One region of the Leisingera sp. ABD4_442 genome, then DNA from elsewhere that is predicted to be linked to it. Evidence: riboswitches for the same ligand, from Rfam matches in the RefSeq annotation. Region 1 holds a riboswitch; each other region holds the start of a gene.

Region 1 (10,432 bases):
GCTGAAGTCGCGGCTCGGGCGTCTCTATGCGGCGCAGGGGGTGGATTTCCAGATCTCCAACGAGGGGCGCAGCCTGTACAAGTTCCTGGTCCAGCGCGGCCGTATCGGGCGCCGCTTCGCGCCGCGGTTCTGGGAAACCGAAAGCACCCTGGGGCGCGAGCGCGAGCTTCTGATCGTGATCTGCAAGAAATGGCATGTGGCCAAACGGCTGTTGGAGCAGATCCGCCAGGTCACCAACATCCCGGCGATCGAATACCTGTTCAACGAAGAAGACACGCCGCTGCCCGACCTGGGCGGCATTCAGGCCGCGCTGATGAAGCGCACCCGCCACCGGCGGGCCCTGATGCGGATGCTGTTTGAATATTATGAATCCGACCAGCTGATCATCTGCCTGGACCCGGCGGCCATCGACCTGATGAACGATTTCCACTCCGACCGCTCATCGACCCGGTTCCTGCATATCGAATGCGATTTCAGCGATGATTACCTGATCGGCCATGCGCATCGTGTCGGCCTGGCGGGCGAGCGCACGCCGCAGCTGACGCTGGAACGGCTGCTGCCGACAATCCGCAATGACATAGTGCATGAAAGCGACCGCATCCGGGATGCCGGTTTCAGCCAGCTCTACCACATGCGCGAAAGCAGCAGCCCGGAAGACAACGCGGGCCAACTGAGCAGTTTTCTAAGCCTCGCAGAAGACAAGGCCCGGCAGATTGCCAACACGGACTATCTGTTTGCCGACTGACCCCGCGGGGGGGGGGCATCGCGGGGGCATAGGCCCCCGCCGCTGCAAGCCTGTGAATTTAGTCTTCCAGCGCCTTGATCATGTCCACCCGCGTTGCGTGGCGGCCGCCTTCGAATTCTGCATTCAGGAAGGCATCCACGATATCCAGCGCCAGGCCCTCGCCCACCACACGGGCGCCGATGGACAGCATGTTGGCGTCATTGTGGGCCCGGATCATGCCGGCCGAAAACGTATCGGAGCACACACCGCAGCGGATGCCCTTGACCTTGTTCGCCGCCATCATGATGCCCTGGCCGGTGCCGCAGAGAACGATACCCAGACGGCAATCGCCAGACGCAACAAGCCGCGCCGCGGCAGCGCCGTGGTCCGGGTAATGGGTGCTTTCCGGTGTTTGCGGCCCGATGTCGGCCACCTCCCAGCCCTGCGCCGCGATATGGGCGGCAACGGCTTTGCGCAGTTCGATGGCGGCGTGGTCGCTGGAAAGGGCAATCCGGTTGCTGGATGTCATGGTTCGGTCGTCCTGTGTAACAAAGGAATGGTGCAGCTTGGCGGCCTTGGATCAAGTCCCGGCCCCGGCGTCAATCCCTTTGTCCTGATTGGCGCAGCGGCAAGCCGCCGCCCGCTGATCTACAGCAAGGCTGAACTTGCCAGATGTTCTGCAATCCACTCGAACACCAAACTCGGTCCTTGCAGCCGGCTGGAATAGTCGCGAGACATCACATAGCCCGCATCGCTGACCACCACATCCGGCACTGCCTGAACCAGAGATCCATTCTGCAGCAGCCGGTCGATCAGCCCAAGCCAGCCCAAAGAAATGCCGTCCCCGGATACCGCCGACTGCACAACCATATCATAGTTGTTGAAGCTAATGTAATTCTTCGAACGCTCCCCGGCGATGCCCAGCCGGTCGAACCAGCCCTGCCATGTCTGCCATTCTGCCGAGGCAGGTTTTGACAGGCTGAGCAGCTGGAAATCCAGCAGGCTTGCGGCGGAAGTTACCGGGCCATGTTTCTGCAGAAAGGCCGGGCTGCAGACGGCCCCGACCCGTTCCTGCAGCAGCATGACGTCTCCGTCGCCCATGCTGCTGCGCGGACCGACATGAATTTTGATGTCGCAGTCTTCGCCATAGTCGTCCGGCGGCACCTGGCTTGCGAGGATCTGGATCTCGATCTCATCTCCCAGCTCCGCCCGCAGATGCGACAGCCGCGGCAAAAGCCAAAAGCTGGCAAAGGCGAAATCTGCCGATATCCGCACCCTGGGCCGGGACTTGCGCTCCAGCAGCGACGCCAGGGAATTGCCCATTTGCGTCATCGCCGGGCGCACCACATTAAGCAGCCGCACCCCCTCGTTGGTCAGCGACACCCCGCGGTGCTCGCGCCGGAACAGGGCAACGCCCAATTCTGTCTCAAGCCCTTTGATTTTCTGGGAAACCGCCGACTGCGTCAGCCCCAGCGCCTCAGCCGCGCCGGTGAAGTTGCCATGCCGGGCCACAAGGTCAAACGTGTGCAGCGCAACCAGGTGATAGCTGAGCTTCCTATTAACAGAGCTAATGTCATTCATAAATTATTGCCTACTGCAAAAGGCAGAATTTTTATAACAAAAAATGCCCTGCGTAAGCTCTGCTAAGACCGCAGCCCCGGCGGTTAAACCCGGCAGAGCAGGGAAAACAGGGATACTCTATGTCAATCAAACCACCTTTAACGGATCTGCCGATCGGCACATCCGACAGCGGATTTTACCGGGGCTTCAGCCAGATCGTCACCATTTCCTCCAAGCTGATGATCGGCGGGCTGGTGATCTGGGCCATCGCTTTCCCCGAGCAGTCCGGCGCCATCCTCAACTCGATCAACGGCTTCATCCTCGCCTCCTTCGGCGCCTGGTACATCTGGACCGTGGCGCTGTTTGTGCTGTGCTGCATCGCTCTGGCAATGTGGCCCACCGCAGGCCGTCTGAAACTGGGCCAGGACGGCGACGCGCCGGAATTCTCCAACTTCTCCTGGTTCTCGATGATGTTCGGCGCGGGCATCGGGGTCGGCATGCTGACCTGGGCGGTGGCTGAGCCGATCTATCACTGGAACAACAATCCCGAAGTGATCCAGGGCCTGACCAACGGCGGCACCGCGGACAACATCCGCATGGCCTACAAATGGTCCTTCCTGCACTGGGGCCTGGGCGCCTGGGCCTGCTATGCGATTGCCGGGCTGGCGCTGGGGTTCTTCAGCTACCGCCGCGGGCTGCCGCTGACCATGCGCTCCTCGCTGACGCCGCTGTTCGGCGCCCGACTGTCTGGCTCCATCGGCCATGTGGTGGATATCGTCGCCGTGGTTGCCACCATCCTGGGTGTCGCCCAGACCCTGGGTTTCGGGGTTGAGCAGTTTGTCTCCGGCCTCACCAGGATCGGCATCACCGGTCTGACCAACGAGGCAGGCACCGCCAACACATCCGGTGTCATCGTCGCGATCCTGGTGATCATGCTGGCCTCCACCGCCTCGGCGCTTTCGGGTGTCGGAAAGGGCATCAAGTGGCTCTCCAACATCAACATGGTGCTGAGCATCGCGCTTTTGGGCTTCTTCCTGCTGTTCGGCTCCACCTTCTTTGGCATGCAGGCGCTGCTGGTCGGCCTCTGGGACTACCTGATTGCCATGCCCGACATGATGTTCCGCGTCTGGACCGGTGACGGCAACCCCGACAGCGTCGCCTCCAAGCTGGAAGGCTGGCAGGGCGGCTGGTCGGTGTTCTACTGGGCCTGGTGGATCGCTTTTGCACCCTTCGTCGGGCTCTTCCTGGCCCGCATCTCCAAGGGCCGCACCATCCGCGAATTTGTGCTGGGCGCCATGATCGTCCCGTCGCTCATGTGCTTTGTCTGGTTCACCTGGGCCGGCGGCACCGCCATCGACCTGGAGCTGAACGGCGGCGCAGGCGGCCAGATCGCAACCGCACCCGATGGCGACAAGATCTTTGCCATGGTACAATACATGCTGTCGCCCTGGCTGGGCTGGGCAATGTCGGTGATGATCGTGGTCCTGCTGATGACTTATCTGGTCACCACCGCCGACAGCGCCGTGCTGATCGTCAACACCATCAACGCCGCCGGCGACGAAGGCCCCAAGGCCCGCCCGCATATCATCTTCTGGGGCGTCGCCCTGGGTTCAGTGGTAACGGCGCTCTTGCTGGTCGGCGGCCTGAAGGCGATCCAGACCGCGATGGTGATCGGCGCCCTGCCCTTCTCGCTGGTGATGGTGCTGCAATGCGCCGCCCTGGTGAAAGCGATCTACAACGACGGCCGCCGCGAACAGGCAGGCGTCGCCACCACCGTCACGCAGGAGCCCGCTGAATAAGGCATCTCCCCGGAGCGGCGGCCAGCGGGCAGGGCCGCCGCTCCATTCTCCATACTGACTGCCCGCACCCTTTCCGACGCTGAGCACAGCAACAAAGGAAGCAAAATGACCCAATACTATAACAGGGAAACCCTCCACCCCGCCATCCGCATGCATGCGGAGGAAGCCGCCCAGGGCAAACTGGACCGGCGCGAGTTCCTGAGCCGCGCAACCGCGCTTGGCGTCACCGCCTCTGCCGCCTACGGGCTTATCGGCCTCAGCCAGCCGGTTCAGGCCGCCGCCAGCCCGCAAGCGGGCGGCACCATTCGCATTCAGCAGGTGGTGCGCGCATTGCTCGACCCGCCGCTGTTCAACTGGCCGCAGCTTGGCAACCTGGTGCGCGGCTACCTGGAGTACCTGGTGCAATACAACGCCGATGGCACCTTTGAACCACGCCTGCTGGAAAGCTGGGAGGTCAACGAGGACGCCACCGAATACCTGCTGCACATCCGCCCCGGTGTGAACTGGAACGACGGCCGCGGCACCCTGACCGCCAAGGACGTCGCCTATAACTTTGCCCGCTGGTGCGACGGCAAATGGGAAGGCAACTCGATGGCGGCCCGCATGGGCTCGCTGCAGAACGAGGCCGGCGACGGCCCCGCCGAGGGCGCGCTGGAAGTGGTCGATGACCTGACCCTGAAACTAAAGCTCACCCGCCCCGACATCACCATCATCCCGGCAGTCACCGAATACCCCGCAGCCATCGTGCCGGACGGCTGGTCCGGCGATCCGGGCGCCGATCCGGTCGGCACCGGCCCCTACAAGCTGGTGGAATACGAGGTCGGCGTGAAGGTCGCGCTGGAGAAGAACACCGATCACGAATGGTGGGGCGAAGGCGCCTATCTCGACCGGATCGAGTTCATCGACTTCGGCACCGATGCCTCCACCCACCTGTCGGCAGCCGAGGCCGAGGAAATCGACATGACCTACGAGACCGTGGGCGAATATGTCGACATCTTCACCTCCATCGGCTGGAACGTCAGCGAATCCGTCTCCGCCAATACCCTGGTGCTGCGCACCAACCGCGACGCCATCGTGGACGGGGCAACCCCTTACGCTGATGCCCGCGTCCGCCGTGCCCTGGCGCTGGCCTGCGACAACGCTGTGCTGCTGGAGCTGGGCTATGACGGCCGCGGCACCCTGGCCGAGAACCATCACGTCTGCCCGATCCACCCGGAATACGCCGACATCGGCGCGCCGGTGCGCGACGCCGAAGCCGCCCGCAAACTAATGGAAGAGGCCGGCATGCTTGATTTCGAGCATGAGCTGATCTCAATCGACGACGACTGGCGCCGCAACACCACCGACGCGCTGGCGGCACAGATGCGCGATGCGGGCCTCAATGTGAAACGCACCGTGCTGCCCGGCAACACCTTCTGGAACGACTGGGACAAATACCCGTTCAGCTCCACCGACTGGGGCCACCGCCCGCTGGGTGTGCAGGTGCTGACACTGGCCTACAAGACTGGAGTTGCCTGGAATGAAACCGGCCTCGCCAGCGCCGAGTTCGACAGCATGCTGGAGGCTGCCTCAGCCATTGCCGATGCCGATACCCGCCGCGGCCATATGGAGAAGATCGAGCAGTTCATGCACGACGACGGCACCGTGATCCAGCCCTATTGGCGCTCGCTCTACCGCCACGCCCGCCCGGGCATCATCGGCGCCGAAAGCCACCCGATCAACGAGATCCACGTGCACAAGCTGGCACTGGAAGCCTGATCAATCTGCAAATGAATGGGCGCGCGCCGGATCCGGCGCGCGCCCTGTTTCTTTAGATGTCCACTTCAACCCGGCCAATCGGGTTGGAGCAGCAGGCCAGGATATACCCCGCCTCCACATCTTCCTCCGAGATGCCGCCATTGTGGACCATATGCACCTCGCCCGCGGTCTTCTTGACCTTGCAGGTGCCGCAGATGCCAAAGGTGCAGCCCGACGGGATGTTGAGGCCCGAGGCCTTGGCCACCGCCAGCACCGTATCGGTCTCGGTGCAGGTCGCCATCACGCCCGACGCCGCAAAGCTGATCTCGGCAGTTGCGCTTTCTTCCGGAACCACATCGTCCAGCTCCGGCGCATCCGCCTCAGTCTCGACCGGCGCGCCAAAGCTTTCCTGGTTGTAGTTCTCCATGTCAAACCCGAGACCGATCAGCATGTCGCGCACCGCCTGCATGAACGGCTCCGGACCGCAGCAGTAGACCTCACGCTCCAGATAGTCGCCGGCAATCAGGCCCAGCATGATCTGGTTGAGCTGCCCGCGGTAGCCGGTCCAGACCTGATAGGGGTCATCTTCCTCAACCACGAAGTTCAGCTTCAGCCCCGGCACCCGCGACGCCATGCTTTCCAGCTGCTGGCGCGCGATGATCTCGCTGGGCCGCTTGGCGCAGTTGATGAAGCAGACGTCAGGCGACTGGCCGCGGTCGAACAGATACTGGGTCATCGACAGGCTGGGCGTGATGCCGGAACCAGCGGAGATGAACAGGAACTTGCCGTTCGGGCGCTTGGGCAGGGTGAAGACGCCTGCCGGGCCAGAGGCCCGCAGGAACATGCCCGGCTTCAGGTGGTCCAGCATCCAGCGGGTGCCGATGCTGTCGGCCTGCGCCTTGACCGTCACCGAAATCGACAGCGGCCGCGACGGCGAGGAGCTGATCGTGTAGGTCCGCCAGACAGTCTCCCCCGGCACCGGCAGCTCCAGCGTCAGGAACTGGCCCGGCTGGTACTTGAACCACGCGCCGGACGGCGCGCGGAAGCTGAAGGTGGCGGTGTTCGGCGCTTCCGGCACAACAGAGACGCATTCCAGCATCTCGTCGTCCTTCCACGCCAGGGTTTCGTCCAGCGTCTCGAAATTGGCCTGCAGTCCCATGCGCTTACTCCGCCGCGATCAGGTGGCGGCCAGTCAGGGCGCGCATCAGATGATCGGCATACCAGTTGGAGAACTGGATGACGCCGCTTTCCTGCACTTCCGAGTACGGACCGGGCTCATACGCGGGCGAATTGATGCCGCGCTGATTGTCCTCGACCACGATGCGGTCTTCGTCGTTGGTGGCAATCCAGACCTCAGTGAGGCGCTTCAGGTCGTAATCCTGCCCCTCGACCGCGTCCTTATGCACCAGCCATTTGGTGGTGACTTCGGTCTCGGTCGGGCTGATCGGGGTCACACGGAACACGATGGAATGATCCGGCAGGAAGTGGTTCCAGGTGGTCGGGTAGTGGAACTTCAGCAAGGTGCCCGCATCCGCGAACGGCACCCGGCCCAGCTTCCTGGCCACAGCCGCCTTGCCGTCCAGGGTATAGCTCTCGGCGCCCTCATTCAGCGGCATCCGCGCCAGCCGGTGCTGGCCGCGCGCGTCGATGGTAAAGGCCGACGGAACCCCCGCCGCCTCGATCCGGTCGAAATGCTTTTGCAGGTGCGCCGGTGTCTCGCCGCCTTCGATGCCGGTCACCGACGGGTCTTCCGGGAAGGTCCGGCACAGCGAGGGGTGGTTGCCGCCGCAGTGATAGCACTCGCGGTTGTTCTCCCAGACCAGCTTCCAGTTGCCGTTCTCGATGATCGAGCTTTCATAGGCGACCTTGGCGTTACCCAGGTCATGCGGTTCCAGATACGGACGCGCCACAGCGGCAAAAGCGTCGAAATCCGGCGCCTCATCGGCCAGGCAGATATAGATCAGCCCAGCCAGATCGCGGCAATGCACCGGCTTCAGCCCGTGTTTGGAAGCATCGAAATCCGGCCCCATGTCGCGCGCCCACAGCAGCGAGCCATCCAGCTCATAGGTCCACTGGTGATAGGGGCAGACCAGTTTCGGCGCATTGCCTTTCTTGGCCTTGCAGACAACCGAACCGCGGTGGCGGCAGGCGTTGTGGAAGGCACGCACTTCGCCATCGGTGCCGCGCACGATGATGACGTTGTAGGACCCCACCTGATGGGTCACGTAATTGCCCGCCTTCGGGATCTCGCAGGCCGGAATGGCAAACAGCCACTCGCGGTAGAAAATCTGGCGCATGTCCAGATCCAGAACCCCCGGATCGGTATAGAACGCCTGTTCCAGGGAATAGTTTTTCTGCCGGCCCATCAGCTTGGCCAGAATCTCGCTGTCCTGAAGCATCTGCTTCTCTCCTTTGCCGCATCCCCGCGGCGTCTTGGCTGGGTGCAGGCATGGGAAGAGAGATTGCAGGCCACGCGCCCGCAACCGCCCGACCGCCGCCCGCGGTTGACGTGTTTTCATGGCAAGGCTGGTTTCCGGACTGTCCCGGGGCCGCGTGGCGGCGGAGCCTGGCACCTTCCCGAGGCATGCGCCTCAGTGGTCTTTGCCAGGCCTGACCCGGGGTCACCGTTGCGGGGGCAGTGCCGGAGTTTCACCAGCTTCCCAATTCTCCGCCCCGAAAGGCGGCACCTTGCTGAGATGGAAATTGCCCGATCGCGGCCCCCAGCGCGAAAACAAATCCGACCCGCCGAAACCGGAAAAAGACATGCATGTTTGCCACCCCAAATCGCACAGGGATGTCCAGAATCTCAAACCGGCACTCGCCAGCCTGTTTGCGGCAAGCGCTTATCTTTCATGCGTTTACCCGTTGCCCGCTGCCGCGAATCGATTCGCGGACACCCGAAAATGCGCCGGTCACTTGGAACTGGAACCACGATTAACTATATGTCGTATAATTAATTGCGACTCAGGAGAACCAGATTACCACCGGCCACGTTTTCATCGCCACCAGCCTCGACGGCTTTGTGGCCCGCCAGGACCACTCGCTGGATTGGCTTTACAAACAGCCTGTTGCCGAAGATGACGATGGCGGTTTTGCGGCCTTCATGGACAGCGTCGATGGGCTGGTCATGGGAACAGGATCATTCCGCACCCTGCTGGGGTTTGATGCATGGCCCTACGCCAAACCGGTTGTGGTCCTCAGCAGCAGCCTGAGCGAACAGGACATTCCCGAGGAGCTGAAGGACAAGGTGCGCCTCAGCACCGCTACACCCCCAGACCTTATGCAGGAACTGCAGGAAGAGGGCTGGAAACGCGCCTATATCGACGGCGGCCGGATGGTGCAGTCCTTCCTGCGGCAAGGGCTGATCGCAGATCTGACCATCACAACGGTTCCGATCCTGATTGGCAGCGGCATCCCGCTGTTTGGCCATCTGGAGCGGGACATCGACCTCCAGGTGGCAAGCTCCCGCACCCTGCCCACCGGCATGATCCAGACCACCTTCCAGGTGGCCTGATCCATGCCCCCGCGCATGGGGCGCCCTCCCCGGAGCAGCCGGGCTCTCAGCAAGGATGATGTATTGAAAAAGGCCCAGCAGCTGCTCGATGAGGGCGGCAGAAAGGCCTTGACCTTCAAAGCACTGGCAGCGGCGCTTGGCGTCACTCCGATGGCTGTTGCCCATCACGCCGGAACCAGGGACGAGATGATTGCATCTCTCGTCGCCATTGCGTTCGAAGGTGCTGATGCACCGTCAGAAGCGGCAACGCCAAAACTGCGCCTGCGCGGTCTGATGACCCGCTACTGCACGCAGGTGACCCGGCACCCGGAGCTGGCGAAATGCATCCTGGAAAACCCGTCCTTGATCGGCCCCTCTCTAACAAGGCTGACGCAGCTCATCGAGGCAGAGATTGCAGCCGCAGGCGTGACCGGCCCAGAAGCCCGCACCCTTCTGTGCCTGCTCGTGGACTACACACACGGGTTTGCCTTCACCGCCGCTGCGGCACCTCGCGGGGCGCTTGCGGCTGACGACTTCACCCCTGCTCTGGACTGGGTGCTCGACCGCATCGAATAAAAAACGCGGGCCATTCAGGCCCGCGCATCCGCTTGTGTCTTCCGGAACCGCCCATCCAGCGGCCCCTCTCACTTTGATTTCCAGGTACCCAGCCAGCGCCGGAACCGCCCCTTGCGCTCGGCAATCGCATCGCCGGCCGCATACAGGCTGTCTTCGGCGCTTTCGATCATCGGGTCGATCCGCGCCTGCCGGAACCGGCGCCAGCGCACATAAATCGCCCACAGAAGCGCCGCCAGCAGCACCAGGAAGATGATCGAGAACCAATTGGTCGGCTTGTCCTCCGGCCCCGCCACCGGCTTGATCGTCACCGCATTGGGGAAGATCGACAGGAACTCGTTGCGCCAGCCGTAATGCATCACCGCCACCCACTCCGGGTTCGCCTTGGTCGAGATGCTGTCATTGGCGTCCGTATACAGATTCGCGGTGTCGAACTTGAAATAGGGCGGCCAGTTCCAGCCGGTGTCCTCGTTACGGTAGACCATGTTGCGGCCGTTGGCGCGCACCGCCTGGATGAACTGCACATCCCGGTTGATCAGCTGCGCC
Region 2 (10,432 bases), on a different contig from region 1:
AGATACGCAACGACCGAACTGCAACCGGTTTCCGCCAGCTTGCTCAGCGCGTCTTTGCCGACGAACTCCTTGTCGAATTTCACAAATCGCATCTGGCCGGTGTGGACGGGGCTGGCGTCATTGGCCAGTTCATGCCCGCCGCGATAGGCCTTTTCCATGCGCATCATTTCCAGCGCCTTTGATCCAAAGGGGACCAAGCCGTGGTGATGGCCCGCGTCCCAGATCGCATCCCAGAGCGCGCCAAGCTGGTCCATGGGCGCGTGCAGTTCCCACGCCAGTTCACCCGAAAAGGACAGGCGCAGCGCAATCAGTTGAACGCCCGCAATCGTTAACTCGCGCGCATTGAGCCAGCCAAAGCTGTCATTTTCCAGCGATGCCTCGCTGAGCGGGCCCAGCACTTCGCGCGCTTTCGGGCCTGCCACGGTCAGGATGCCCCAGTCATCGGACAGGTTCTTGACCACCACATTCTCGGAACCGCGTTGATGGACTGTGATCCAGTCCCAGACCCGGCGTTCCGAGGGGCCGCCGGTGACGAACCAGAACCGATCCTCGGCCAGTCGTGCAATCGTCGCCTCGCCCTCGATCGTGCCTTGCTCATTCAACAGCAGAGTCAGACAAGTGCCGCCGACTTTCTTTGGCATCCGGTTGGCACAGAGGCGGTTCAGGTAAGCTTCGGCTTCGGGACCGGTGATTTCAAACTTGGAAAAAGCAGAGAAATCGCCGATGCCGACGCCCTCATGCACCGCGCGGGCCTCGGCCAAGGCCGCCTCCCACGACGGGCCGCGCTTCCAGGATTGCGGCTCTTTCCCGCCCCATTCGGGCTTGCCATAAACGCGCGGGCGTTCCCAGCCGCCCGCCTCTTCGAACACCGCATGCAGCGCCTTGGTGCGCTCATGCACGCCGGAGTTTCGAATCTCGCGGCAGGTTTCATATTGCAGCTGCGGAAAGGGCAGCGACAGGCGGGTCATGTAATTTTCGCGGCAGCGCTGATAGGTATAGTCCTCATCCACACGGGAATGGAACCGGCGCGGATCAAAGCCGCGCATTGAGATATTGGCCGTGCCATGCACCATCCATTGCGCCAGCGCCCGGCCCATCCCCGGCCCCCAGGAAATCCCCACGGTCGCGCCACAAGCGAGCCAGTGGTTGCGCAGCCCCGGAGCTGGTCCGACCAGCGGATACCCGTCTGGTGTATAGGTGATGGCCCCGTTGACGATGCGCTTGATCCCTCGCTCCATCAAGCTGGGGTAGCGCTCAAAACATTTCTCCAGCCACGGCGTAATCCGGTCGTAGTCCGGTTCAAACAATTCATTTTCGCTATCCCATGGACAGCCCTCGCGCCATTTGGCCAGCGCGTCATGAGTGTCATATAGCCCGATCAGCGCGCCGCCCTGTTCGCGGCGTAGATAGCCGGTGAAATAGTCGTCACGGGTGACGGGTATTTCGTGACCCATGGCCTCAAACTCGGGCACCGCATCAGTGACAACATAATGGTGCTGCATCGGCACGATGGGCAGATCGAGGCCGGAAAATGCACCAATCTGACGCGCGTGATAGCCGCCCGCGTTGACCACATGTTCGCAGATGACGTCGCCCTGTTCGGTCACCACCTTCCATTCGCCTGAAGGCAGCTGCTGTACATCCGTCACCCGGTTGCGACGCATCACCTTTGCGCCCCGCATCCGCGCGCCCTTGGCCATCGCTTGGCAGGTGCCGGATGGATCAACATGGCCATCATCGGGCGTGTAGATACCGCCGATGATGTGTGAGGTGTCGTAGATCGGGTTCAGCTTGGCAATCTCTTCGGGGCTGACCCAATGACATTCCTGCCCGCGCGCCAGCACTGCATCGCGCGTGTGCATCAACCAGGCGCGGTGGTCCTCGGTCGCAGCCACGCGCAAGGATCCGCAATTGTGCCAGCTGACGCCTTGGTCGGTTTCATCCTCGATGGTTTTGTACAGATCGACCGCATAGTCATGGCAGATGCCAAGGGCATGGCCCACCGTCATCCGGCTGACCAGCCCCGCCGCATGCCAGGTCGCCCCCGAGGTCAGTTCTGCCTTTTCCACCAGAACAACGTCTGTCCATCCTTCCTTTGCCAGATGGTACAGGACACTTGCGCCCATGTTGCCACCGCCAATTACAACAACACGCGCGTGATCACTCATCTGCTATCTTTTCATGGAAACCGGTGTGTTGGCCCAGATGATCTGGGCCTCAACCTTGCCGGGGTTGCGGTACCGGTGGGGGATATCAGCGGAGAAGCTGAAACTGTCGCCGGTTCGCAGGTGAAACACTTGATCGTCTAGGGTGAGTTCGATCTCCCCCTTCAACACCATCCCAGCCTCTTCCCCTTCGTGGGTATAAAGGTCGTCACCGGTGCTGCCGCCAGGTTCATAGGTGGAAATGCCCATTGCCAGCTGCCGGTCCAGGCTGGCGGACAGCAGGTGATCTTCGAACCCCATATAGTCTGTGCCTGACAGCCCGGAATAGGTCAGCTTGCGGCGCCTGTCCGCGCGCACAATGAAAGGGCGCTCTTCGGCGGGGGCAGGACCATCGGTTTCAAAGAACCAGCCGACCGGAACTCCAAGAGCTTCCGCGACCTCTTGCAGGGCCGTGACGGAGGGACGGGCCAGACCGCGTTCGATCTTGGACAGAAATGAGGCGGAACGCCCCGAGGCGTCAGCCAAATCGTTCAGGGTCATATTGTGTGCTTTGCGCAGGGCGCGCAGGTCCTCACCCAGCCGGTGGAGTGAGACATTGGTACCCGATTGATGATTTTTCTTGACGATCATGAAAATTTACAGTGCAAATTTTTCCCAAACTCGCAAGTATTTTCTGAAAGGCGCATCCCGTGGACGGTAACTTTCCAGACACTCCGGTCCTGACAAAGGTCAAGGAACTGCTGGGCGAGGAAGGGTTCGCTCAGACGTTTGCCCCGATTGAGGAGGCGAGCGGTCTGCCGAACGCCGCCTATTGGTCCGACGAGTGGCTGGCCCTGGAGCAGGAGCATTGCTTTCGCCGCTCATGGGTGTTTGCAGGGGCAGCCGCGGAGCTGCCTGAGCGCGGCGACATGAAACCGCTCGAAATCGGCGGGGTGCCTCTGATTATCCTGCGCGACCAGGACGGGGGCATTCGTGCGTTGCACAATGTGTGCCGGCATCGCGGAGCAAAGCTGGTGAGCGAACCGTGCAGGAGATCAACCCTGACCTGCCCGTATCATGCCTGGGTTTATGGCCTGAACGGAAAGTTGCGGGCGCGGCCGCATTTCAACGGACCGGATGTAATGGACCGTTTCGAGGACGGGGGCGGCGAAAAGCTGGATCTGATCGAGGTCCGATGCGAGGTCTGGAACGGCTGCATATTCGTCAATATCTCGGGCGATGCGGATACGTTGGTGGACTGGCTGAAACCGATGCTGGAGCGCACCCCGGGCTATGATTTCTCGGCCATCCGCTGGGCCGGAAAGATTGATTTCGAAGTCGAGGCCAATTGGAAGCTGGTCTACGAGAATTACATGGAAGGATACCATGTCTTCGCCGTCCATCCCAAACTGCTGAAATTCGCACCGATGAACGTGCGGTGGTCGGGAGAATGGGACCGGCATGTCTTCTACAACGACTATATCTTTCCCGAAGTGGGCGAGGGGCGCGGCGATCGTCTGCCGCACTATCCCGGTCTGTCCTCAGAAGATGCCAAACGCGGTCTTTGGTTCCTGTGCTTCCCGCATTTCGCGGCCGAAGTCTTCCCTGACCAATTTACAGTGCTCGTCAGCTATCCGATTGCACCGAACAAAACACGTGAAGAGCTGCATGTTTTTCTGATCGGAGATGCTGCGACTTCAGAGGATCATGCCGAAGCACGGGCCGAGCTGATGCAAATGTGGGATGACCTCAACCGGGAGGATCTTGGCATGCTCGAACTGCTGCAGCAGGGCCGGCTGTCCCCTGCCTATGACGGCGGCCGCCTTAGCCCGCATTGGGAAGGACCGACACATGATTTCGGGCGGCGCGTGGTTGAACGTTTACTGTCTTGAAATTGCGCGCTGTGTTTCGCTGAATTGCCGTGGATCTGGTCGCCAAACCGTTTCGCTCCTGATAATAGCACAGCCGGTGAACGACCCGAGCGGCAACATGCGATGTACTCCAGCGACAAACGAGCAACTGCGATCAAATGCCGTGTCGTCTAACTTGTCGGAGCAAAAACCTGCCAAGTTCCGAGTCTCACTAGGGTCAGGACCCATTGATTTTCACTTGGCAGCGTGATTCACGGTTCGAAAACCGAGCGGTGAACATGTCTGATCTTTTCTGGCTGACAGATGCGCAGATGGCGCGTCTTGCCCCCTTTATCCCGAAATCACACGGCAAACCTCGTGTCGATGATCAGTGTGTACTGAGTGGGATTATCTTCATCAATCGCAATCTCTTGCGCCGCCGTTGACACGTCGCGCAGTCTTGCAGCGGTGCCGTGCTAGCGGCTTTGAACCACGCGGCCAGATCTAGCGGCAATGACATCGGCCGATGAGAGTTCGCGGATGTCCTAAACCCGCGCAAGCTGCCGATCCCGCAGGCGGTACCCATCCGGGGCGACCTGCGCGCGGAATTCCGGGTCGTGACTGACCAGCAGGATCGCCTGATCCAACTCCAGCAGGATCATGGTCAGCCGGGCGTAGTTTTCCGGGTCCAGCGCATTGGTTGGCTCATCAAGGATAAGCACTTCGGGCTCCATCGCCAGCACCGTGGCCAGCGTCACCAGCCGCTTCTCGCCTCCCGACAGCTTGTGAGTGACCCGGTCGCGCAGGTGCATCAGCCCCAGGCGGGACAGCACATTGTCAACGATCGCCAGCACCTCTTGTTTCGACTTGCCCAGGTTCAGCGGGCCAAAAGCTACATCCTCGGCCACAGTCGGACAGAACAGCTGGTCGTCAGCGTCCTGGAACACAAAGCCCACGCGGCGGCGCATATCGTGAAAGTCCGTCTCAGTGCGGCATGGTTTGCCAAAGGCTGAAACGGTGCCGCTGGCAGGTGCAATCAGCCCCATGATGATCTTCAGAAACGTCGATTTGCCGGCGCCATTTGGGCCGACAATCGACAGCCGCTCACCAGCTTTAAGCTGCATCGAGGCGCCTTGCAGCACGGGGTCAAGCCCGGGGTAGGCAAAGTGGATATCGTTCAGTTCAAGAAGCGGCATAGGAGGCCTCGGCCCAGATCAGGGCGGCTAATGCGCAGGATAGCGCCAGGGTAAACAGCAGGTCGGCGCGGCGCAGGCGGAAGTCTTCGAGCAAGATGATGCGGCCGGAAAAGCCCCGGCATTTCATCGCGGCCAGGATACGTTCTGAACGCTCGATGGCGCGCACCAGCATCATCCCCACAAGGTAGCCATAGCTGCGGTAGGTGTGCCAGTTGGTGCCGGGGCGGAAGCCGCGCAGCTTCATCGAGATGCGCAGCCGCTGGTATTCCTCACGCAGCACGTCGATGTAGCGGATGGTGAACATCATCAGATGCACCAGCCGCACAGGGGTCTTCAGGGCAAACAGCGCGTGCCCCATGGTGACTGGCTCCATGGACCCGACCAGTGTCATCACCGCCAGAATGACCGCATTGGCGGTCAGGGCGATTTCGGTTGCGCGGCGCAGGCCTTCCCAGCTCGCCTCAAGCCCCGAGATGGAGAAAATCGGGGTGCCGGGGATGGTGAAGGGCAGCATTACCAGCATGAAGATGATGAAACTGTCCATCATCGCCATCCGCTTCAGCGTCTTCCGCGGCGGCAGGCCGGAGAAGGCCAGCAGCCACAGCGACAGGCCAAGCGCCGCCGCCAGCACCAGCAGATTGCTGAGCGAGACAACCACCACTGCGTAGATGGCAGCCATCACGATGCGCGCCCTAGGGTCAAGCCTTGCGACCTTCGCGCGGAAGCCGCCAAACCCGCTGAGCGGCGCGTCGCTGCCTGTCAGCACATAGGTCATGCGCTGGCGCCGATCTTGCGGCGAGCGGCGATGTAGAACCCCAGGCCGAACAGGCCGAGGATATAGCCGATGCCGCCCAGCACGGACTGGAAGTCCGACTTGTTCTTGAACGCGGTCAGCTCCTGGCGCAGCGGCCGCAACTCGGTGCGCAGCATCCGGGCCAGTTCGGCGCGGGATTGGTCGGACAGGCCGGCAGCCCCAACCGGAGCCGCATCCGGGCTGGCTGCGGTCTCGATCGGGCTTTCGCCCATGATCTGTGCGACGTCTGCAGCTTCCATAATGATCTCTGCCACATGGCCTGCGCCCAGATCACCGCGGAAGACATGCGTGACCGGCGATGCCGGGGTGAACAGGAAGAAACCGTCGGCATCGGTCCTGGTTTCGCCCAGCTTGGCCCCGGCCGCGTCAAAGACTTCGATCAGCAGGTCCGCGGCCATATCGCCGTTGGAAAAGCCCACTTCGCCCTCGATGTCCGAACCGGACGGGAACACCGAGGAAATCACGTTGTGCGCCAAGGCCGGTATCGGCGCCAGCAGCGCCAGGATCAGAACACAGGCGCGGATCATGCCAGGCTTCCTTTCGTGTCGATGAACAGTTCGGGCTTCACCCGGCGGGCCAGGAAGATGGCGGCACCGGACAGCAGCGCTTCGATCACCATCACCGGGATGTGGGAGAAAAACACCAGTTTGGCCGCCAGGATAAACTCGTCGCCGGACAGCATCAGCGACACTGCCACGGCAAGCGTCGTCAGAGCAATCGCCAGCCCGCCGCCGATGCCGCCCCAGACCGCCCCTTGCAGCGGCGAGCCGCGCGCCAGCAGCGGCCGGAAAATCAATCCGACCAGAACCGCTGGCAAGGCAATGTTCACAGCGTTCACGCCCAAGACGGTCAGCCCGCCAAAACCAAAGAACACCGCCTGCAGCAAGAGGCCGACAAATAGGGCCGGGAAGGCGGCCCAGCCCAGCACCAGCCCGGCCAGCCCGTTCAGGATCAGGTGAACCGAACTGGGACCGATCGGGACATGGATCAGCGAGGCCACAAAGAAACTGGCCGAAAGCACCCCCGCCGCCGGAATACGCTCCAGCGGCAGGCTGCGCAGACCCATGGCAATACCGCCGACGGCGGCAACCGCGCCGCCGATCACAACCGGGTTCGACAGTGCGCCGTCTACGATATGCATGGGGTCAGTCTCACTTCAGCTCTTCAGCGTGGATCCACAGCACAGCATCCTGGCTGAGTTCCTTACCCTCATGCTCGGTCGCCGGGCCCGAGCCCAGAGCCGCAAAGCCCCAGTAGCCCGCTTTCGGGATACCGAAGGAGAACACGCCGTTCTGGTCGGCGATGGCAACAATCGCACCACCCGGCATCTCGCCCACGGTCGGGCTGGTGGTGGAGAATTTCTCGAGATCCGGCTCAGCCGCCATGAATTCGATCTCGATCTCGGCACCGGCAACCGGCTTGCCGTCGGCCAGAACCTGACCCGAGAAGGTGGAGCCGACGATGACGTTGTAGGGTTTGTTCAGCGGCAGGATCTCGGTGGCCAGGCCAACCGGCTGGTCCCAGTCGGTGGGCAGGGTGTTGCGGTTCAGCACGACCTTGGCGATCTGCTGGATGTAGATGTCCTCGCTTTCCTCGTAGTAAGGCGCGGGCACGGTCACCACGACATAGTCGCCCGAGCGTTTCACCGGCACCGAGGCCTTATAGGCCGAGGCTTCGTTTTCAACGCCCTTGAAGGTGGCGAGCTCCAGGCGGTCCGTCAGGTCGGTCTTCTCACCCTTGTGGATCATGAAAAACTCTTCCGGCTTGCCCATGTCCATCGCATGGCCGTTCGCCATCGGGTGCCAGAACACCAGGCCCATCGGGACATCGCCGGGCTTCTCGATCAGCGCTTGTTCAGTGTAGTTCAGCTGGAAATGCGCCGATGCGGTAACCGGCAGGGAAACGGCCAGAGCAGCGGCCAGGTAGTTCAGTTTCATTTCGTCCTCATTCGACGACGCAGGCGCACCTGCAATCAGGAATGAACAACGGGGAGTAGCGGCACGGAATTGTCGAAACAACGCCCGGGCCAGACGCGCACCCCGGCGTCCGGTTTGAAAAAGAAGAGAGGGCCTCTGCAAGCAGAGTCCCATTCCTCGCGTCCGGCAGGTCTCCTGACTCGCGGGTCCTGGTTCGGCTGGCCTTCCCGGGACAGTTCCCAGTGGCATGTTCAGCGTCACTCACCGCTCACAGTTGCGGGGGCAGTCACGGATTTGGTCCCTTTTGGGTACGCCGCACCGTGTTCCCTATTTCTTCCGCTGCGCATTGAAACACTCGCGGAACCGGTCACTTTGGCTGAATGGCAAAACGGATTTTCTGAGTCAAGAGAATCGTAACACGTTCACCTGACCGCACCGGCGCTGCAGGCACTGTCTCCTTCTGTAAGTTTGCAGCCGGCAAGCAGACGTGCTTCGTCTTGCCTCATGCCTGCGGCTTGCTTTCAGCAAGGCAAGCGTTCTGCAGGTCTTGGGCGAACAGCTCCACGGCATGTCTCAGCACATGAACACGGCGCGTTGCGAGATAAAAGGTTGAGGTCCATTGCATTTGGCTGTTCCTGATTTCCCGAAACCTGCCGTCTGCAACCCGCCTGCAGGCAAAATGTGTGGGCAGCGGCCCCAGAAAATGACCGGTTTCAATGAGCATCGCCATGGCCTCCATGTTGGCCACAACCGCCGTTGGTTCCGGCGATCCAAGTTTCGGTGAAACCAGCATGTCATAAGAGCGCTGGCACAACGGATACTGCCCGATGGTTTCAAGACTGATTTCACTGTCCGGTACAGCAAACAAAGGATGCTTCTGCGCGCAGTAAAGCTTGTGCTCCTCACAGCACAGTTCTGAATACTCCAGCTCCGGCACCTGGCTGCGAAACGGCGCCACGGCAACATTCAGTTCACCGGTGATCAGCTGCTGGGTCAGGTCGGCAGGGGAGGCAACCACAATTTCAATCCTGACTTCATTCGGACGTGCGAGGAATTGCTGCAGGGCCTCTGCAAATTTCAAACTGGGAAGGCTGTCGATCGAATCCACGGTGCCGATCCGCAGGTCCCCGGCAATGGTATCCCGCAGCTCCAGCAGCTCGGCATCGAAATCGCGCGCGCTGCGCAGAATGTCGCGGGCTTTCTGATAAGCGATCTCACCGCGCTCCGTCAGACGGAAGCCGCCGCGGCCGCGTTCGCAGATCCGGTAGCCCAGCGAGGTTTCAAGGTCGCGAATGCGGATACTGATGGCCGATTGCGTGACACCAAGGGCATATTGCGCATCAGAAAATCCGCCGCAATCAACGACGGTGACAAAAGTTTCCAGCAGCGTGTTGTGCAACAGCTTCATGATATGGCCGTCTGGTTATGGGAGGCATTACATAAAAATCTTTCATGCAAATATAATCAACGTAATATTTTTCAATCCCTAAGCTCGTGCTGAGGTGCCTCCCGACCCCGTTAACCAAGCCAACTGGGAGGAGACCCGCATGGCCTTTACCTTGAAAACCCTGAAAACCACCGCCGCTGCGGCGCTGCTGAGCCTGGCGCCAGCCGCCGTGTTTGCCGAAGACTGGAAATTCGCCATCGAAGAAATTCCGGGCTCGATCATGGACGCCTATGCGCAGGAGTTCAAAAAGCGCATCGAGGCGGCGACCGATGGCGATGTGACCGTGAGCGTCTACCCGATGGGAACCCTGGGCACCCCGACCGAGACCGTTGAGCAGGCGGCGGACGGCATCATCCAGCTGACCAACGTCTCGATCGGCAACCTGGGCACCATCGTGCCGGAAAGCCAGGTGTTCCTGCTGCCCTATCTGCTGCCCTCCGACCCGGCGGCGATCTCGAAGATCCTCAGCAGCTCGGACACTATCTATGGCGATCTGAACGCGGACTTCCAGAAACGCGGCCTGGAAGTGATGACCATGTATTCCGAGGGCCCGCAGGTCTGGACCACCAACCGCGAGATCCGCACTCCGGAGGACTTCGAGAACTTCAAGATGCGGGTGATGGTGTCGCCGATCCTGCTGGAGACCTACAAGAACATGGGTGCAAGCCCCACTCCGCTGCCGTTTGGCGAGGTGTTCGGCGCGCTGCAGCTAGGAGCGGTCGACGGCCAGGTGAACCCGATCCCGACCATCGAAGAAATGAAGTTCTATGAAGTCACCAGCCACCTGATTTGGGCCGGTGAGCAGGAACTGGTGACCACTGTGGTCGCAGGCTCCGACTGGTTTGCCACCCTGACTCCGGACCGTCAGCAGCTGGTGCGCGACACCATGGCGGACATGACCGGCTTCATCGACGGCGTGGTCACCGATTTCAACCAGGCGCGCCTGGACGTGATCAAGGAAGCCAAGCCGGACATCGGCCTGGTGGTTCTGACTGAAGAAGAGCGTGACGTCTTCCGTGCCCGTTCGGGCGACACTGCCGCGGCCTATGTCGAGACCGCAGGCGC
Region 3 (10,432 bases), on a different contig from region 1:
AAACCTCGGGCACACGCAAATTTGCGTGCCTGGAAAGGATTAAAATTCCACGCCCTTCTGCGCCTTCACCCCGGCGCGGAACGGGTGTTTGATCTGGCCCATCTCGGTCACCAGATCGGCGATCTCGATCAGCTCCTCCTTGGCGTTGCGCCCCGTCAGCACCACATGGGTCATCGGCGGTTTCTGCTCCACCAGGAACTCCAGCACCTCCTCAAGGTCCAGATATTCATAGCGCAGCGCGATGTTGATCTCATCCAGCAGCACCATGGTGTTGCGCTCGTCCAGGATCATCTCCTTGGCCTTCTCCCAGCCCTTCTGGGCGGCAGCGATATCACGCGCCTTGTCCTGGGTCTCCCAGGTAAAGCCCTCGCCCATCGCGTAGAACTGGCAGAGATCGCTGAAGTTCTCCTCGATCAGAGTGCGTTCGCCGGTCTGCCAGGCGCCCTTGATGAACTGCACCACCGCAGACGGCATCCCATGGGCAATGCAGCGCATGATCATGCCAAAGCCCGATGAGGATTTTCCTTTGCCCGGCCCGGTGTGGACGATGATCAGTCCCTTCTCGCCCTCCTTGGTCTTCATCATCCGGTCGCGCGCGGCCTTCTTCTTAGCCATCTTCGAGGCGTGACGGGCGGCTTCTTCTTCTGAAATGCCGGTTTCAGACTTTTCGCTCATAGGGGCTCTCCAGCTGTTTGACCCCATGTCTTGACAAAGAAGCCCGCCATAGCGCAAGGGGGTTCCGCTGGTTCCTGTGAAAACAGGCGAAGAGGGAATGTGAAGGCCTGCTCAGGCTGAAGCACAGCCGCCCCCGCGACCGTGACCGGATGAGGCCGCCATGCCACTGGGAGATATCCCGGGAAGGCAGGATGGCCGGCAAGGCGAACGCCTTGGCATCCGCAAGCCGGGAGACCTGCCAGCGACGACGAGATCAACGGGCAGACGGGGTGTTCTGCAACCGGGTGAGGGGCTGGCACGACACTGCCCCTTTCTGGCCATCCCGCACGCCCTGCCGCGACAGGAGACGCGCTGATGGCTGACGATATGGCAGGCAAGACTGCCAGCACCCAGGGACCGGTCACGCTGACCGTTTGCCTCACCTGCCGCCGCGAGGGCGCCGATCCCGAGGCCGCACGCCCCGGCGCCATCCTGCACGCAGCGCTGGAAGAGGCCGGAATGCCCGAAGGCGTCCGTTTGCGGGGCGTGGAATGCCTGTCCTCCTGCAAACGCGGCTGCGCTGTTGCGCTGGTCGGCGGCGAAGAACGCTGGACCTATGTCTATGGCGACCTGGACCCAGACCAGCATGTCCCCGAGATCCTGGAAGGCGCAGCCGCCTATGCCGCCACCGCTGACGGCGTCGTGCCCTGGCGCGAGCGCCCGCAGACCTTCCGCAAGCAATCCGTTGCCCGCATCCCGCCGGCCAAGTTCTTCTCCCAGGAGTAAACATGAGCGACCTCAATAAGATCCCCGTCACCGTCATCACCGGCTTCCTCGGTGCAGGCAAGACCACCCTGATCCGCCACCTGATGCAGAACCCGCAGGGCAAGCGCCTGGCGGTTGTGGTGAACGAGTTCGGCACCGCCGGTGTCGACGGCGACATCCTGAAATCCTGCGCCGATGACAATTGCCCGGCCGAAAACATCATGGAGCTGGCAAACGGCTGCATCTGCTGCACCGTGGCCGATGACTTCATCCCCACCATCGAGCAGCTGATGGACCTGCCGGAAAAGCCGGATCACATCGTGATCGAAACCTCCGGCCTGGCCCTGCCCAAACCGCTGCTGAAAGCGTTTGACTGGCCCGCGATCCGCTCGCGCATCACCGTTGACGGCGTGATTGCGCTGGCCGATGCAGAGGCCGTTGCCAAAGGCCAGTTCGCCCCCGATCTGGACGCGGTTGCCGCCCAGCGCGAAGCAGATGAGAGCCTGGACCACGAAACTCCGCTCAGCGAAGTCTTCGAAGACCAGGTCTCCTGCGCCGACATCGTGCTTCTGTCCAAGGCCGACCTGGCCGGCGACGAAGGCGTCGAGAAGGCCCGCGCCGTGATCGAGGCCGAGGCGCCGCGCAAGCTGCCGATCCTGCCGATGAGCGAAGGCGTCATCGACCCGCGCATCATCCTAGGGCTCGAGGCGGCTGCCGAGGACGATCTGGACGCCCGCCCCAGCCACCACGACGGCCATCACGACCACGAGCATGACGATTTTGAAAGCATCGTTGTCGAAATGGGCGAAGTCTCCGATCCGGAAGCGCTGCAAAATGCCATCGTGAAACTCGCCCGCGAGCGCAATATCCTGCGCGTCAAAGGCTATGTCGCGGTGGAGGGGAAACCGATGCGGATGCTTGTGCAGGCCGTGGGCGAGCGCCTGCGTGCCCAATACGACCAGCCCTGGGGCGCGCAGCCGCGCAAGACCGCCCTGGTGGTCATCGCCGAGCATGACGACATCGACGAACAGGCCATCCGCGCCGAGCTGGGGGCCTGAAGCATGCTCTTGACCCGCAATTTTCATGAGCGGAAAGGATCGCGCCCGTCCCGGGGTGGGCGCAATCGCGCCCGCCCATGGGGGCGGGTCGGGCGCGATCCGGGGCTTGCGCCCCGGGACTCCATTTTGCTGGCCGGGAAAGGCAGAAACTGATGCACGTCGTCTTCCGCGAAAGCCACGGCCTTGACGAGACCGATACCCCGCAGGACCTTGGGCAGACGCCTGCGGACCTTGTGGTGCTGTCGTTTTCCGACAGCGACCTCGGCGCCTTTGCGGCGGGCTGGCACCGCGCGGGCGGCAAGTTGCCCAGCTTGCGCCTCGCCAACTTGGTGGCGCTCAAGCACCCGCTGTCGGTCGACGTGTATGCAGAACAGACACTGGAGGGCGCCAAGGGCGTCCTCGTCCGCCTGATCGGCGGCGAAAGCTACTGGTCCTACGGCCTCGCCACCCTGCAGGACCTCGCCCGCCGCAAGGGTATTGCGCTGGCGATCCTGCCCGCTGACGGGCGCGAAGATGCGCGGCTTGATGAGCTGTCCACCCTGCCCGTCTCCACTCTGCGCCGCCTGCAATCCCTGTGCGACGCCGGCGGTGCGGTTGCGGCCCAGGCAGCACTTGCCCAGCTGTCGCTGGCTGCAGGGCTTTACGCCGGCCCCGTCCTCGGCCTCAAGACGACACCGGAACACGGCTTCTACGACCCGGCCAAGGGCGTGCTCGCCGACCTGCCGCCGCAGGACAAACCGCTGGTGCTGGTGAGCTTCTACCGCTCCTACCTCACCGCCGCCGACACCGCCCCGGTGGATGCGCTGATCGCGGAACTGCGCGCCCGCGGCTATGCCGCTTATGGCGCCTTTGCCGCCAGCCTCAAGGCGCCTTCTGCCGCGGACTGGCTGCGCAAGAAACTCCCACAGCTGGCCCCCGCCGCCATCATCAACGCCACCGCCTTTTCAGCGCAAGGAACAGACGGCAGCGCCTCGCCGCTCTCCGCCACCGGCTGCCCGGTGTTCCAGGTCGCCCTCTCCACCGCCCGCAAGAAGGACTGGGCCGAGGCCGACCGCGGGCTGTCGCCCGCCGACCTCGCCATGCATGTGGTGCTGCCGGAGGTCGACGGACGCATCTTTGCCGGTGTCGTCAGTTTCAAATCGCCAGGCAAGAAAGACCCGGACCTGCAGTATTCCCGCTTTGCTCACCGGGCTGATGCGGACCGCATCAAGGCGGCTGTGGACCGCGTCGAAGGCTGGCTGCGCCTCGCCAAGCTTCCAAATGCAGACAAGCGCCTTGCCCTGATCCTCTCCACCTACCCAGGCCGCGACCACAACCTGGCCCATGCCGTGGGACTGGATGCGCTGGCGTCCTGCGACGAAACCCTGCGCACGCTCTGGGACCAAGGCTATACCGTTGAGCCGCAGGAAAACACCGGCCTGCGGCTGATGGACGAAACGCTAAGCGTCCCGCTCACGGAGTACAAAACTGCTCTCGCCGCCCTGCCGCAAGACCTGCAGAACACTTTGGCTGAGGCCTGGGGAGACCCGGAGGAAGATATTGATTGCCGTGACGGTGCCTTTCACTTCAAGGCCTTGCGTGCAGGCAACGCCCTGATTGCCCTGCAACCCGAACGCGGCGAGGTCAAAACCCGCGTCGACGACTACCACGACCTCGACCGCACCCCGCGCCACGCCTATGTGGCGTTTTACCAGTGGCTACGCGCCCAGACCGACGCGTTGGTCCACATCGGCGCCCACGGCACGCTGGAATGGCTGCCGGGCAAGGCGGTGGCTCTGTCCGGCGCCTGCTGGCCCGAGGTTCTGACCGGCCCCCTCCCGGTTGCCTATCCCTTCATCGTCAACGACCCCGGCGAGGCCGCACAGGCCAAACGCCGCATCGGCGCTGTCACCATCGGCCACCTGCCGCCGCCGCTGGCGCAAACCAACCTGCCCGAAGGCATGTCCCGCCTCGAAAGCCTGCTGGACGAATACTCCACCGCCGACGGCCTCGACCCGGCCCGCCGCGACCGCCTGATCGGCGACATCCGCGCCGAGGCACAGGGCACCGGCGTCGAAGCCGACCTGGGCCTTACCCCTGAAACGTCGCCCGCAGAGGCGATCACCCGCATCGACGCCTTTGTCTGCGACATCAAGGAAAGCCAGTACGGCGAGGGGCTGCACATCTTCGGCTCCGGCCAATGCGGGGCAGAGGAACGCGCCGGGCTGATCGCTGCGCTGGAAGGGAAGATCGTCACGCCCGGCCCCTCCGGCTCGCCGTTCCGCGGCCGCGCTGATGTGATCCCGACCGGGCGCAACCTCTTTACCACCGACCCGCGGGCGGTGCCGTCGCGGGCGGCGCATGCGCAAGGTGTCAAACTGGCTGAAGAGCTGCTGCGCCGCCACCTCCAGGACCACGGCGACTGGCCCAAGGGGCTGGTGATCGACCTCTGGGGCTCCGCCACCATGCGCACCGCGGGCGAGGAATTTGCCATGGCGCTGCACCTCGCGGGGCTGGCGCCCAAGTGGGACGAAGGCTCCGAACGCGTCTCCGGCTTCGACGTGCTGCCGCTCTCCATGCTGAACCGCCCGCGCATCGACGTGACCCTGCGGGTTTCCGGCCTGTTCCGCGACGTCTTCCCGGGCCTCGCCCAGATGTTCGAAAGCGCCGCCACCGCGCTGGCAAACCGCGAAGAGACCCAGGCCGACAACCCCTATCTTACCGAGACACCGCGCGTCTTCGGCCCCAAACCGGGCCAGTACGGCCTGTCGATGAACCCGCATCTGGATGACTACAGCGACGAGGCCCGTGCCGCGGCGGGCGAGGCCTGGCTCAACGCTTCCTCCCACGCCATCGACGCCAAGGGCGCGATCACCGACGCCCGTGAGGCGCTGGAGACCCGCCTGCAAGGCGCCGACAGCTTCGTGCATCTGCAGGACCTGCCGGAAACCGACCTGCTGGTCGCCTCGGACTACGCCGCGCATGAGGCCGGCTTTGCCGCCGCCATGGCCCGCATCGGCCAGACCGCCCCGGCGCTCTACCACATGGACGCCACCCGCCCCGACAAGCCGCAGGCGCGTTCGCTGGGCGAGGAGATTGCCCGCGTCACCCGCGCCCGCGCCGCCAATCCGGACTGGGCCACCTCGATGATGAACCACGGCTTCCGCGGCGCTGCTGAGATCGCCGCCACGCTGGACCACATGGCCGCCTTTGCCCATCTGGCGCAGGTGGTGCAGCCGCATCTCTTTGACCTCTACTTCGAGGCCACCCTGGGCCGCGATGATCTGGTCGATTTCATGGAGCGCGAAAACCCCGAAGCGCTCGCCGCCCTGCGCGACCGCTTCCGGGCGCTGTTCGATGCAGGCCTCTGGAGCACCCGGCGCAATTCGATCATGGCTGAGCTGGAGGGCGCCGCATGAGTGCCGCCGCCGCCCCCAAGGTCTACGGCTGGTGCCCCGGCGCCCTGCGCCCGATGATGTCCGGCGACGGGCTGGTGGTCCGCGTGCGCGCGCCGCTCGGTAAACTGTCCGTTAGCCAGGCGCGCGGTGTCGCAAGACTTTCTGAAGAGTTCGGCAACGGCCTCCTCGACATTTCCGCCCGCGCCAACCTGCAGATGCGCGGCATCCGCGAAGACGCCCATGATGAGCTGATCGCAGGTTTGCGCGATCTCGGCCTGATCGACCCGGACGCACAGGCCGAAGCCCGCCGCAATGTCCTGCTTGCTCCGTTCTGGAGCGAAGGGGACGACACCCACGCAATCGCCACAGACCTGAGCGCTTCTCTGACCGCGGCAACGGACCTTGCCCTGCCCGGCAAGTTCGGCTTCGCTGTCGACTGCGGCGCCGAACCCGTCCTGCAAGACACCGGCGCCGACATCCGCATCGAGCGCGCCGGCGAAACCCTGGTTCTGCGCGCGGACGGCGCAGACGCCGGCAAGCCGGTCACACGTGAATCCGCGGTGCCCGAAGCCCTGGCGCTGGCCCGCTGGTTCCTGGAACAGGGCGGCGCGCCCGAAGGCCGCGGCAGGATGCACCGTCTGATTGCGCGCCGCGGGCCGCCGCCGGAGCATACCGCTCTCCGGGCCGCGGCAAGCTTCACCGCAAAGCCGGACGCTGTCCCTGCAGGGACACTCGCCGCTTTGGAGTTCGGCCAGATGCCTGCTGCCACGCTCGCCAGTCTCGCAGAGTACGGCGCAATCCGCCTGACTCCCTGGCGGATGCTGCTGGTCGAGGGCGCGGCCAGCCTCCCGCCCCTGCCCGGCCTGATCCTGGATACGGCGGATCCGCGCCTGCAGGTAGTCGCGTGCACCGGCGCGCCCGGCTGCCTGCAGGCGCTTTCCTCCACGCGCGATCTGGCACGGGAACTGGCGCCCTATGTCCCTGCCGGAACAAAGCTGCATGTCTCCGGTTGCGCCAAGGGCTGCGCCTGCCCCGGTGCCGCGCCGCTGACCCTGACCGCCACCGGTCCGGGCGAATTCTCCCTGATCCGCCATGGCACTGCCGCGGATCTCCCGCTAAAGACCCGCCTGAGCGCCGACGCCTTGCGCGCCGCTCCCGAACTTCTGAAAGAGGGCAGCTGACATGCTCCACACCTACGAGACCAACGGCGCCGCGATCTACGCCGAGAGCTTTGCCACCATCCGCCGCGAAGCCGACCTGGCGCGCTTCAACAAGGACGAGGAAAGCGTTGTCGTCCGCATGATCCACGCCGCCGGCATGGTGGGGCTGGAAGAGCACGTGCGCTTTTCCGAAGGCATGGCCGAGACCGCCCGTGCCGCGCTGGCCAAGGGCGCGCCGATCCTTTGCGACGCCTATATGGTGAGCGAAGGCATCACCCGCCCGCGCCTGCCCGCGGACAATGAGGTGATCTGTACCCTGCGCGACCCGCAGGTGCCGGAGCTGGCCAAGGAGATGTCCAATACCCGCTCAGCGGCCGCGCTGGAGCTGTGGCGCCCGAAGCTGGAGGGCGCCGTGGTCGCCATCGGCAACGCCCCCACCGCACTGTTCCACCTCTTGAACATGCTCAAGGACCCGTCCTGCCCCCGCCCCGCCGCCATCATCGGCTGTCCCGTGGGCTTCGTCGGCGCGATGGAATCCAAAGACGCGCTGATGGAGGACCTTCCGGTTCCGTCCATGATCGTGAAGGGCCGCCTGGGCGGTTCCGCCATCACCGTCGCCGCCGTGAACGCGCTGGCGAGCTGGAAAGAGTAACCATGGGTACAGTCTTTTGCGCAGGGCTCGGCCCCGGTGATCCAGACTTGATGAGCGTCCGCTCGCACCGGCTGATCTCAAACGCGCGCCACATCGCCTATTTCCGCAAGGCCGGCCGCCAGGGCCAGGCCCGCGCCATTGTCGAGGGCATGCTGGCCGAGGGCGTCACCGAACACGCGATGGAATATCCGGTGACAACCGAGATCCATTTCTCGGACCCCGAATACAACCGGGTGCTGGCTGAATTTTATGACCAATGGGCCGATACGCTCGCCGAGATCGCGCAGGACGAAGACGTGGTGGTGCTGTGTGAGGGCGACCCGTTCCTCTATGGCTCCTACATGCATCTTTACACCCGCCTGCAGGGCCGCGCCGCGCAGGAGATCGTGCCGGGCATCACCGGCATGTCCGGCTGCTGGACCGCCTCCGGCCAGCCGATCACCTGGGGGGACGATGTGCTGACCGTGGCGATGGCCACCCTCAGCGAGGATGAGCTGGCTAAACGCGCCGCCGAGACGGACGCGCTGGTGGTGATGAAGATCGGCCGCAACCTGCCCAAGCTGCGCCGCGCGCTGGAGCGCGCGGGCCGCGCGGATGACGCCTGGCTGGTCGAACGCGGCACCATGCCCGGCCAGACCGTGCAGAAGCTCTCGGAGATCACGGGCGAGGTTCCCTATTTCTCCATCGTATTGGTTCACGGACAGGGGCGCCGGCCATGAATGTATCACAAAACGGCTGGGTGGTGATTGCGGGGCTTGGCCCGGGCAACGAGGCGCTGGTGACCCAGGAAGTGCGGGACGCCATTGAGGAAGCCACTGATATCGTTGGCTATATCCCTTACGTCAAACGCATCGAGCCGCGCGAGGGTCTGACCCTGCACGCAACCGACAACCGGGTCGAGGTCGACCGCGCCACCCACGCGCTGGAGATGGCCGCCGAAGGCAAGCGGGTTGTCGTGGTGTCCTCCGGTGATCCGGGTGTCTTTGCCATGGCCTCCGCCGTGTTCGAAGCGCTGGAGAACAATGCGGAAACCCATCCCGCATGGCTGAACCTGGACATCAAAGTGCTGCCCGGCATCACCGCGATGCTGGCCGCTGCCGCCGCCATCGGCGCGCCGCTGGGGCATGACTTTGCCGCCATCAACCTCAGTGACAACCTGAAACCCTGGAGCCTCATTGAACAGCGCCTGCAGCTGGTGGGCGAGGCCGGGCTGGCGATGGCGTTCTACAACCCGCGCTCCAAATCGCGGCCGCATCAGTTTGCCCGCGCGCTGGAAATCCTGCGGGAGGCTTGCGGTCAGGACACGCTGATCACCTTTGCCCGCGACGTGACCAAGCCGGGGCAAGAGCTGCTGACGGTGCCGCTGAAAGAGGCCACGCCCGAGATGGCCGACATGCGCACCGTGGTGATTGTAGGCAACCGCGATACCCGCCGGGTCGGCAACTACGTCTATACCCCCCGCTACGCGGCTGAGGCCTAAGCCGGGGAATGGGACAGCCAGGCCATAACCTCTGCCACGCTGCCCAGGACGGGCCGTTCGGGTACCTGCGGTCTGCCGATCATGATGACCGGCAGGCACAGCTCGCGTGCGGCGGTGAGCTTGGCTGCGGCCCCCGTGCCGCCTGCATTCTTGGCCACCACATGGGTGATACCTTGGCGCTGCATCAGCGCGGTGTCTCCCGCCGCATCAAACGGCCCGCGGGCGATCTCAACCGTGGTGTATGGCAGCGGCAAAGGGGCCTCGGGTTCATCGACCAGCCGCAGCAGGTAGTGATGCTGAGGCTTGGCCGCAAACTGGGCAAGGTTCTGCTTGCCGATTGCGAGGAACACCCGCGCAGGGACCTGGGGCAAAGCGTCTACGGCCTCTTCAATGCTGAGGGTGTGGATCCAGTTGTCACCCTGCCCCGCCTGCCAGGCAGGGCGTTCGAAGGCGCAGAGCGGCACGCCGGCCATCTCGCAGGCATGCACCGCGTTGGTGCTCATCTGCGCCGCAAAGGGATGGGTGGCGTCAACCACATGGGTGATGGCTTCGGCCTGCAAATAGGCCGCCAGCCCTTCGGCGCCGCCAAAGCCGCCGACACGGGTCGGCAGCGGCTGGCTGACCGGCTTGGCGGTGCGGCCCGCGTAGGAAAACACCGCATCCGCACCCGACTCTCCCAGGGCTTTTGCCAGCGTCGAGGCCTCAGAAGTGCCGCCCAGAAGAAGGATGCGTGTCATGTCTGATGGCCTTTCCAAACACTGGCTTACGATCATTGGTCTGGGCGAAAATGGACTGGAAGGCTTGGGGGATGCAAGCCGGAAGGCGCTGGCCGAAGCCGAAGTTATCTTTGGCGGTCCGCGGCATCTGGAACTGGTGGATGCTGGCAGCAAAGGCCAGCCCTGGCCGGTGCCGTTTTCCACCGGACCGGTGCTGGAAATGCGCGGGCGCAAGGTGGCTGTTCTGGCCTCGGGCGATCCGTTCTGGCATGGGGCCGGCGGCTCGCTGATGCGGGATCTGACGCCCGATGAGTGGGTCTCACACCCGGTGCCATCCTGTTTTGCACTGGCGGCCAACCGGCTGGGCTGGAAGCTGGAGGACGTTCTGTGCCTTGGCCTGCATGCCGCGCCTTATGCGCGGCTTCTGCCGCTGTTGGGCCGGGGTGTGCGGGTTATCTGCACCCTGCGGGATGGAAAGGCCCCGGCAGAGTTGGCGGAATGGCTGGTCGCGCATGGTCAGCCTGATGCTGAACTGACCGTAATGGAACGGCTTGGCGGCCCCAGGGAACA

The links. Region 1 has a riboswitch for cobalamin ahead of ACXAHG_RS03445 (aromatic ring-hydroxylating oxygenase subunit alpha). Riboswitches for the same ligand answer to the same signal wherever they lie in the genome.
Region 2: linked by a shared signal. The riboswitch ahead of ACXAHG_RS10075 (DUF4198 domain-containing protein) and the one ahead of ACXAHG_RS03445 (aromatic ring-hydroxylating oxygenase subunit alpha) in region 1 are both predicted to bind cobalamin.
Region 3: linked by a shared signal. The riboswitch ahead of ACXAHG_RS12440 (DUF1636 family protein) and the one ahead of ACXAHG_RS03445 (aromatic ring-hydroxylating oxygenase subunit alpha) in region 1 are both predicted to bind cobalamin.

The regions. Positions count from the first base shown of each region.
Region 1 covers NZ_JBSWYB010000002.1:299,241-309,672, reverse strand. Annotated here, with positions in the region: gene ACXAHG_RS03475 (DUF5928 domain-containing protein) at 1-745, shown strand, start outside; gene rpiB (ribose 5-phosphate isomerase B) at 804-1,253, opposite strand; gene ACXAHG_RS03465 (LysR family transcriptional regulator) at 1,373-2,305, opposite strand; gene ACXAHG_RS03460 (BCCT family transporter) at 2,425-4,083, shown strand; gene ACXAHG_RS03455 (ABC transporter substrate-binding protein) at 4,189-5,841, shown strand; gene ACXAHG_RS03450 (FAD-binding oxidoreductase) at 5,894-6,979, opposite strand; gene ACXAHG_RS03445 (aromatic ring-hydroxylating oxygenase subunit alpha) at 6,984-8,219, opposite strand; cobalamin riboswitch at 8,328-8,526, opposite strand; gene ACXAHG_RS03440 (dihydrofolate reductase family protein) at 8,777-9,334, shown strand; gene ACXAHG_RS03435 (TetR/AcrR family transcriptional regulator) at 9,398-9,889, shown strand; gene ACXAHG_RS03430 (DUF1523 family protein) at 9,958-10,432, opposite strand, start outside.
Region 2 covers NZ_JBSWYB010000010.1:9,451-19,882, forward strand. Annotated here, with positions in the region: gene ACXAHG_RS10035 (FAD-dependent oxidoreductase) at 1-2,168, opposite strand, end outside; gene ACXAHG_RS10040 (cupin domain-containing protein) at 2,172-2,795, opposite strand; gene ACXAHG_RS10045 (aromatic ring-hydroxylating oxygenase subunit alpha) at 2,855-4,036, shown strand; partial or broken gene ACXAHG_RS10050 (IS5/IS1182 family transposase) at 4,294-4,431, shown strand; gene ACXAHG_RS10055 (energy-coupling factor ABC transporter ATP-binding protein) at 4,540-5,190, opposite strand; gene cbiQ (cobalt ECF transporter T component CbiQ) at 5,177-5,965, opposite strand; gene ACXAHG_RS10065 (cobalt ABC transporter permease) at 5,962-6,531, opposite strand; gene cbiM (cobalt transporter CbiM) at 6,528-7,145, opposite strand; gene ACXAHG_RS10075 (DUF4198 domain-containing protein) at 7,156-7,941, opposite strand; cobalamin riboswitch at 8,089-8,303, opposite strand; gene ACXAHG_RS10080 (LysR family transcriptional regulator) at 8,423-9,328, opposite strand; gene ACXAHG_RS10085 (TRAP transporter substrate-binding protein) at 9,468-10,432, shown strand, end outside.
Region 3 covers NZ_JBSWYB010000014.1:129-10,560, forward strand. Annotated here, with positions in the region: gene cobO (cob(I)yrinic acid a,c-diamide adenosyltransferase) at 40-675, opposite strand; cobalamin riboswitch at 727-932, shown strand; gene ACXAHG_RS12440 (DUF1636 family protein) at 1,030-1,440, shown strand; gene cobW (cobalamin biosynthesis protein CobW) at 1,443-2,477, shown strand; gene cobN (cobaltochelatase subunit CobN) at 2,630-5,875, shown strand; gene cobG (precorrin-3B synthase) at 5,872-7,035, shown strand; gene ACXAHG_RS12460 (precorrin-8X methylmutase) at 7,037-7,666, shown strand; gene ACXAHG_RS12465 (precorrin-2 C(20)-methyltransferase) at 7,669-8,385, shown strand; gene cobJ (precorrin-3B C(17)-methyltransferase) at 8,382-9,146, shown strand; gene ACXAHG_RS12475 (cobalt-precorrin-6A reductase) at 9,143-9,883, opposite strand; gene cbiE (precorrin-6y C5,15-methyltransferase (decarboxylating) subunit CbiE) at 9,882-10,432, shown strand, end outside.